2 regions of the Streptomyces sp. NPDC006309 genome follow, and region 1 is predicted to be linked to the other one. Evidence: riboswitches for the same ligand, from Rfam matches in the RefSeq annotation. Region 1 holds a riboswitch; the other holds the start of a gene.
The links. A riboswitch is a leader RNA that binds a small molecule or an ion and turns the genes downstream of it on or off. The one in region 1 is predicted to bind S-adenosylmethionine.
Positions count from the first base shown of each region.

Region 2: linked by a shared signal. The riboswitch ahead of ABZ117_RS14495 (aminotransferase class V-fold PLP-dependent enzyme) and the one ahead of thrC (threonine synthase) in region 1 are both predicted to bind S-adenosylmethionine.

Region 1 covers NZ_JBEXRO010000003.1:349,041-353,260, reverse strand. The annotation lists gene ABZ117_RS06380 (trehalose-6-phosphate synthase) at 1-1,107, opposite strand, end outside; gene ABZ117_RS06375 (glucosyl-3-phosphoglycerate synthase) at 1,182-2,126, opposite strand; SAM riboswitch class I at 2,281-2,437, shown strand; gene thrC (threonine synthase) at 2,455-3,738, shown strand; gene ABZ117_RS06365 (MoaD/ThiS family protein) at 3,735-4,010, shown strand.
Region 2 covers NZ_JBEXRO010000009.1:7,162-11,381, forward strand. The annotation lists gene ABZ117_RS14485 (cytochrome bc complex cytochrome b subunit) at 1-245, shown strand, start outside; gene trpD (anthranilate phosphoribosyltransferase) at 367-1,431, shown strand; SAM riboswitch class IV at 1,506-1,622, shown strand; gene ABZ117_RS14495 (aminotransferase class V-fold PLP-dependent enzyme) at 1,800-3,161, shown strand; gene ABZ117_RS14500 (Lrp/AsnC ligand binding domain-containing protein) at 3,215-3,496, opposite strand; gene ABZ117_RS14505 (rhomboid family intramembrane serine protease) at 3,493-4,220, opposite strand, start outside.

The DNA of each region.
Region 1 (4,220 bases):
GTCCTTCACGTGCAGGACGACCGGGGTCCAGCCCGCCGTGCCGTACCGCTCGTTGATGTCGTCCGCGACCCGCCGCACCCCGGCGGTGTACTCGCGGTACACGGCGAGGTCCTGCCGGGACGGGTACGCGAACGCCACGTGGACGACCTTCTCCCGCCATTCGGGGTGGTCGTCGAGCAGCTGCCGGTAGGCCAGCATCCCGCGCACGATGTTCTTGGACAGTTCGGTGCGGTCCACCCGGACGATCGTCCTGCGCGCCGTCCCGTCGGGGCCCCGGCCGATCTCCTCGCGCAGTGCCGTCATCCGTTCGGCCACGTCGTCCTGGTGGGCGCGCCCGCGCAGGAAGTCCGCGTCCGCGCCCAGACCGTGCACCCCGATCCGGGTGCCGGCGGCGGCGTCGGGCCCGAGGACCACCTGACAGCAGGCGGTGAAGGCGTCCGCCCACCGCTGGGTGAGGAACGCCGCGCGGTCCGCGCCCAGGATGCCGCCGAGCAGCTCGGCGGCGATGTCGTCGGGCAGCAGGCGGAAGTAGTCCGGCGGCGCCCACGGGGTGTGCGAGAAGTGGCCGATGCGCAGGTCGGGGCGGAGTTCGCGGAGCATGCGCGGGGCGAGGGCCAGGTGGTAGTCCTGGATCAGCACCGCCGCGCCCTCGGCGGCCTCCTCGGCCAGCGCCTCGGCGAACGCCTGGTTGTAGGCCCGGTAGGACGCCCAATGCCGCCGGAACTCCGCGTCGAAGACCGGCTCCATCGGGGTCTGGTACAGCATGTGGTGGACGAACCAGAGCACCGAGTTGGCGATGTCGTTGTAGGCCTCGGCGTGCACGGCCGCGTCGATGCCGAGCATCCGCACCCGCTGCCCGCCGGTGTCCCCGGCCGGCAGCAGCGCGCCGGCCGCGCGCCGTACGGCCTCGCGGTCGCCGTCGCCGAGCGCGGCGCACACCCACACGGAGTCCGCGTCGGACCCGATGGCCGACAGCCCGGAGACGAGCCCGCCGCCGCCCCGCCTGGCGTGCAGCGATCCCTCCTCGTCGATCTGATACGAAACCGGGCCGCGATTGGACGCGACCAGCACCTGAGCCTGTTCAGCAGCGCCGTGCGTGGAAGCCATACGCCTCAACCTAGCCCGGCCCACAAACGCTCAAACGTACGGTCCGCCCACGAAGCGGGCCGTATACGGACTGTTCACGCCACCTTGCGCTCGGCGTACTCGGCGATCTCCACCATGGGCGGCCGTTCCTCGGTGTCCACCGAGTAGGTGCGCGGCTCGAACCCGTTCTCGCCCCGTTCGAACTGGGTCAGCGCGGGCCGGACCAGATGGCCGCGGGCCAGCCGGAGCTGGGCGGTGCGGTAGATCGCGGCGGCCATCCGGCCCAGGGCCTGCCCGTCCTGGTGGCGGTGGAGGCGCACGCCCACGTCGACCTGGGCCAGCGCGTCCAGGCCGGCCAGGTGCAGCGCGTCCACCAGCATCCCGAGCTCCACGCCGTAGCCGACGGGGAACGGGAGCTGTTCCAGCAGGGAGCGCCGGGCCGCGTACTCGCCGCCCAGCGGCTGCACGAAACCGGCCAGCTGCGGCCAGTGCATGTTCAGCAGCGGCCGGGCCATGAGTTCGGTGACCCGGCCGCCCTGTCCGGCCGCGCCGCCGAGCGGGCGGTCGTACATCGCCTTGACCAGGTCGACGCCGGGGTCGGTGAGCAGCGGGCCGACGATCCCGGTGACGAAGTCGGAGGAGAACTCGCGCAGGTCGGCGTCGATGAAGCAGACGATGTCCCCGCCGGTCACCAGCAGCGAGCGCCACAGCACCTCGCCCTTGCCGGGGACGGCGGGAATGCGGGGCAGGATGGCGTCGCGGTGGACGACCCGGGCGCCGGCGCGCGCGGCGACCTGCGCGGTGCGGTCGGTGGAGCCGGAGTCGACGACGACGATCTCGTCGACCAGCGGTATCTGCTCCACGAGGTCGTGGCGGATGACCGCGACGATGTCGCCGACCGTCTCCTCCTCGTTGAGCGCGGGCAGCACGACGCTGATCGTCTGGCCCGTGCGCTGCTTGGCGGCCAGGATCCGGTGGGGCGGGCGGTCGGTCACGGACCAGGAGCGGTCGGCCAGCCAGCGCTCGACTTCTTCCAGCACGGTCTGTGGTTCCTCACTGTCACGACCACACACACGGTGTGATCCATCTCGCGGTACGGACGACTATCTCAACTGTCCTGGCCTTCGGTTACAGTCTTGGACAACGCCGGTGACCATCGCATGTCGGGGGTCGCCCGCGTCCACAACCACATATTGCTCATCCAGAGGGGCAGAGGGACACGGCCCGATGAAGCCCCGGCAACCCTCCAGTCGGTTCTCGTAGATCAGTTCTGATCGTCTTCGCGAGGCTCCCGGCTAGGGAAGGTGCCAAATCCGTCTCACGGCGAAGTGCGTCGTGAGGAAGATGAGGAGAAAGGGCCTCGCCTCCATGGCTGTGCAGACAGTTGCAAGCACCGGCAGTTCCACCGTCGACCTCGGTCCCGCCACGGCTCTGAGCTGTCGCGAGTGCGGTCACCGGGTGCCGCTCGGCCCGGTCTTCGCCTGCGAGGAGTGTTTCGGTCCGCTGGAGATTGCCTACGACTTCTCCGCCTACGACACCGAAGAGCTGCGCCGCCGTATCGAGGCGGGCCCCGCGAACATCTGGCGGTACGCCCCGCTGCTGCCGGTCCCCGCGGACGTCGCCGGCAAGCCCAACCTGAACCCGGGCTGGACCGAGCTGGTCAGGGCGGACAACCTGGCGCGCGAGCTGGGCGTGACCGGCGGGCTGTACGTGAAGGACGACTCCGGCAACCCGACGCACTCCTTCAAGGACCGGGTCGTCGCCCAGGCCCTGGAGGCCGCCCGCGCCTTCGGCTTCACCACCCTGTCCTGCTCCTCCACGGGCAACCTGGCCGGCGCCGTCGGCGCCGCCGCCGCCCGGGCGGGCCTGCGCTCCTGCGTGTTCATCCCGCACGACCTGGAGCAGGCCAAAGTGGTCATGGCCGCCGTCTACGGCGGTGAGCTGGTCGGCATCGAGGGCAACTACGACGACGTGAACCGCTTCTGCTCCGAGCTGATCGGCGACTCGGCCGGCGAGGGCTGGGGCTTCGTCAACGTCAACCTGCGGCCGTACTACGCGGAGGGCTCCAAGACCCTGGCGTACGAGATCTGCGAGCAGCTCGGCTGGCGGCTGCCCGACCAGATCGTGGTCCCGATCGCCTCCGGCTCCCAGCTCACGAAGATCGACAAGGGTCTGAGGGAGCTGATCGAACTCGGTCTCGTCGAGGACCGGCCGTACCGGATCTTCGGCGCGCAGGCCGAGGGCTGCTCGCCGGTGTCCACCGCCTTCAAGGCCGGGCACGACGTCGTACGGCCGCAGAAGCCGAACACGATCGCCAAGTCGCTCGCCATCGGCAACCCGGCCGACGGTCCGTACGTGCTGGACATCGCGCGCCGCACCGGTGGTGCCGTGGAGGACGTCACCGACCAGCAGGTGGTGGACGCGATCAAGCTGCTCGCGCGGACCGAGGGCATCTTCGCGGAGACCGCCGGCGGTGTCACCGTGGGCGTCACCCGCAAGCTGATCGAGAACGGTGTGCTGGACCCGGCGAGGACCACGGTCGTCCTGAACACCGGTGACGGCCTGAAGACCCTGGACGCGGTGGCCGGGACCGGCCTCACCGCCACCATCCGCCCGACCCTGGACTCCTTCCGAGAGGCTGGCCTCGCATGAGCGTGACCGTTCGCATCCCCACCATCCTGCGTACCTACACCGGCGGTTCGGCCGAGGTCGCCGCCGAGGGCGCGACCCTCGCCGAGGTCATCGCGGACCTGGAGAAGAACCACGCCGGGATCGCCGCCCGGGTGCTGGACGACCAGGGCAAGCTGCGCCGGTTCGTCAACGTGTACGTGAACGACGACGACGTCCGCTTCGAGCAGGGCCTCGAGACCGCCACGCCGGACGGTGCGGGCGTCTCGATCATTCCGGCGGTCGCCGGCGGCTGATCCGCCGCGTCATTACCCTCGGTAACGTCAGTTACATGCCGTTCATGTGATTGCCCCCTCCGTAAGAGAAGCGGAGGGGGCAATTCTGTGTGATTGAGCGCGGTAGAGTTGGGGAACACGGTCGCGGTCCGCAGGTCGGTGGCCCTTCCATTCATGCCGCGCACCCGACAAGAAACAGCCAAAGTGCTGGGGTGCTCCGCGGCATTTGTT
Region 2 (4,220 bases), on a different contig from region 1:
GCGAGTTCATCGAGGTGCACGAGCCGCTCAGCCAGGAGCAGCTGCACACGCTCACCGCGCACGAGCAGTACCGGCCTGCCGAGATCGGTCCGACGACCGACGAGAACGGCGTCGAGCGCAAGGTGGGCACCTCGCAGAAGCTGCGGGTCAAGCTCTCCAACGCCTACTACGGCGAGGACAGCCAGATCCCGAAGCCGACCGTCGAGGAGTTCAAGGAGATCACGAGCGGCCACGGCCACCACTGATCCCCGCGTCGCCACACCACGCAGAAGGGCCCCGTCCGCCTCGCGGACGGGGCCCTTCGCGGTGCCTCCGGCTGGATAGGGTGGGGTACGACCGAGCAGGACCGTGTACGAGGAGCGGCTGATGAGCGCTGTGACCCCCGCTGGAGGCGACACCACGGCGGGCCGCTCCTGGCCCGTCCTGCTGAACGGTCTCCTGGAGGGCCGTGACCTGGCGGCCGACGACACCGCGTGGGCGATGGACCGCATCATGCGCGGTGAGGCGACCGACGCCCAGATCGCCGGGTTCGCGGTGGCCCTGCGGGCGAAGGGGCAGACGGTCCAGGAGATCACCGGCCTGGTCCGCACGATGTACGAGCACGCGAACGTGATCGAGGTGCCCGGCCGCACCGTCGACATCGTCGGCACCGGCGGCGACGGGGCCAGAACGGTGAACATCTCCACCATGTCCTCGCTGGTCGTGGCCGGTACGGGCGCCAAGGTCGTCAAGCACGGCAACCGGGCCGCCTCCTCGGCGTCCGGCTCCTCCGACGTCCTGGAGAAGCTCGGCGTCAACCTCGACCTGACCCCCCGCCGGGTCGTGGAGGTCGCGGAGGAGGCCGGCATCACCTTCTGCTTCGCCGTGAAGTTCCATCCCGCGCTGCGCCATGTGGGCGCCGCCCGCGGACAGCTGGGCATCCGGACCGTGTTCAACCTGCTCGGCCCGCTGACCAACCCGGCGCGGGTGCGGGCCCAGGCGGTCGGCGTCGCCGTCGCGCACGAGGCGCCCATCGTCGCGGGCGTGCTCGCGGAACGGGGCAACTCCTCCCTGGTCTTCCGCGGCGACGACGGCCTGGACGAGCTGACGACGACGGCCACCTCCCGGGTGTGGGTGGTCCGCGACGGCCGGGTCCGCGAGGAGTCCTTCGACCCCCGTGACGCCGGTCTCCCCCTGGTCCCGGTGGAGGCGCTGCGCGGCGGCGACCCGGCCCACAACGCCGACGTCGCCCGCCGTCTGCTCGACGGCGAGCAGGGACCCGTACGGGACGCCGTCCTGCTGAACTCGGCGGCGGCCCTGGTGGCCCTGGAGCCGACCGGCGCGTCGCTCACCGAGCAGCTCCGCGCGGGCATGGCGAAGGCCGCGGAGTCGATCGACTCCGGCGCGGCCCGGCGGACGCTGGAGCGGTGGGTGGCGGCCAGCAACGCCTGACCGCACCGCACGTCATCCCGCGATCCGGACACGGGTTGCGGGACGACGATCAGTTCGCGTACGTTCTTCCACCAGGTCATGAGTGACAGTCATGAGGCCCCGGCCGACTGTCCGGCAACCCTCCGTCCGTGGCGGGGTGCCCCGGGTGAAGACCAGGCCGTGGACAGCAAGGTCCACGGCAAGCGCGGATCCCTCGCACACTTCTCAGGGTGTGGGACCAGGGATCCTGGTCGTCGAGGAGCCTCCCGTGAGCAAGCGAATGCGCTAGGGCCGCAGAGCCCCGCCTCCGCATCCCCCTTTCACCCCACCGGCGCTCGAGCACACCCGCTCGCCCGGCGGATTCCACCTGCCTTCACGGGAGTTCAGCCATGTCCGTCTCCACCGCTGCCGCCGACCGGTCCCTCTGCGCCCCGCTGCCCGTCCTGGGCCGCGACGTCACCGTCCCGCTCGTCACGGGCGGCGAGGTCGCCTACGCCGCGCTCGACTACGCGGCCAGCGCCCCCGCCCTCCAGCGGGTCTGGGACGACGTCGCCGCCTACGCCCCGTACTACGGCAGCGTCCACCGCGGCGCCGGCTACCTCTCCCAGCTCTCCACCGACCTGTTCGAGAACGCCCGCGGGACCGTCGCCGAGTTCCTCGGCTGCCGCCCGGACGACCAGGTCGTCTTCACCCGCTCGACCACCGACTCCCTCAACCTCCTGGCGCGCGCCCTCCCGGCCGGCTGCCAGGTCTTCGTCTTCGAGACCGAGCACCACGCCTCCCTGCTGCCCTGGCAGGACGCCCGGGTGACCTACCTCGACGCCCCGCGCACCCCGCGGCAGGCGGTCCGCACCCTGGAGCGGGCTCTCGCCGGCCGCGACCCCCACGGGCCGGCCCTGGTCTGCGTCACCGGCGCCTCGAACGTCACCGGCGAGCTGTGGCCGGTGCGTGAGCTGGCCGCCGCCGCGCACGCCCACGGCGCCCGCATCGTCTTGGACGCCGCCCAGCTGGCCCCCCACCACCCGGTGGACATCCGGGACCTGGACGTCGACTGGGTCGCCTTCTCCGGCCACAAGCTGTACGCCCCCTTCGGCTCCGGGGTCCTGGCCGGCCGCGCCGACTGGCTCCGGGCGGCCGAGCCGTACCTCGCGGGCGGCGGCGCCAGCCGCAAGGTCACCCGGCGGCAGGACGGCGGGGTGGACGTGGAGTGGCACGACAGCGCGGCCCGCCACGAGGCCGGCTCCCCGAACGTGATCGGCGCCTACTCCATCGCCGCCGCCTGCAAGGCCCTCACCGAGGCCGGCTGGGACACCCTCGTGGCCCGCGAGGAGCAGCTGATCCGCACGGTCCGCGAGGGCCTCGCCGAGGTCCCGGAGGTCAGGATCCTCTCCCTCTTCGGCGACGACGCCCCGCGCGTGGGTGTCCTCTCCTTCGTCGTCGAGGGCTGGAACAGCTCGCACTTCGCCGCCGCCCTCTCCGCCGAGTACGGCATCGGCGTCCGCGACGGCCTCTTCTGCGCCCACCCCCTGGTCCGCACCCTGCTGGGCACCGACCCGCAGACCCAGGGGGAGTGCGGCGCCCCGGAGGCGGCCCCGGGCGAGAAGTCCCTGAACGCCGTCCGGGTCAGCTTCGGCGCCGGCACCCCCGACGAGCACGTCGAGCGCTTCGTGAACGCCGTACGGGAACTGGTCCGGGACGGCGCCCGCTGGCAGTACCGCACGGAGGACGGCCGCTGCGTCCCGGCGGTCTGAGACCACCCGGCCCGCCTTCCGGCTCCTGCCGGGGGCGGGTCCCGGTCGCCGGGCTAGTTGTCGAGGCCGATCGCGAACGCCGCTTCCAGGTCGTGCTGGGAGTAGGTGCGGAACGCGACGTGCGTGTCGGTGGCCTCCACGCCGGGGATCTTGCTGATCCGGCCGGGGATGATCTCGGCGAGGTCCTCGTGCTGCCCGACCCGGACCATGGCGATCAGGTCGTAGGTGCCGGTGACCGAGAAGACCTCGCTGACGCTCTCCAGCGCGGCGATGCGCTCCGCGATCTCGGGGATCCGGTCCACGCTGGTCTTGATCAGGACGATCGCGGTGATCACGGCTGTGTCTCTCCCTCGGTGACCGGAGCTGGTGCGGCCCTCACTCTAGTCGCCCGCCCGTCTCCCACCACCGCGCCGCCGGGCCCGCCCGCGCGGTTGCGCCCGCGTCCGTAGCGCACCCACGCGTAGCCGAACCCCAGGCCGAACCCGACCAGGTGCGCGAGGTAGGCCACCCCGGGCCCGTCGGAGGCCCGCCCCGCCGCGAACCACTGGAGTGCCGCCCAGAACGGCAGCACCACCCAGGCCGGGAAGCGCAGCGGCAGGAAGAACAGGAACGGCAGAAGACTGGTCACCCGGGCGCGGGGGAACAGGTAGAGGAACGCTCCGAGGACCGCCGAGATCGCCCCGGAGGCGCCGACCAGCGACTGTTCGGAGGCGGCGTTGGCGGCCGCGTAGCCCAGCAGGGCGAGGTATCCGCAGCCGACGTAGAACAGGGTGAACTGCACCCGGCCCATGCGTTCCTCGGTCATCGCCCCGAAGACGAAGAGGAACAGCATGTTGCCGAGCAGGTGGACCCAGCCGCCGTGCACGAACAGCGCGGTGGCCGGGGTGAGCGCCTCCCGGGCCGGTCTGCCGAACAGCACCGCCGGCACCACGCCCCAGCGCCGGAAGTACGTGCGCTGCGCGGCGAGCAGCGCGTCCCCGGTGCCGTACCCGGGGGTGAGCCCGGAGGCGGGGCCCAGGACGAAGATCAGGCAGCACAGGACGATGAGGCCGTACGTGA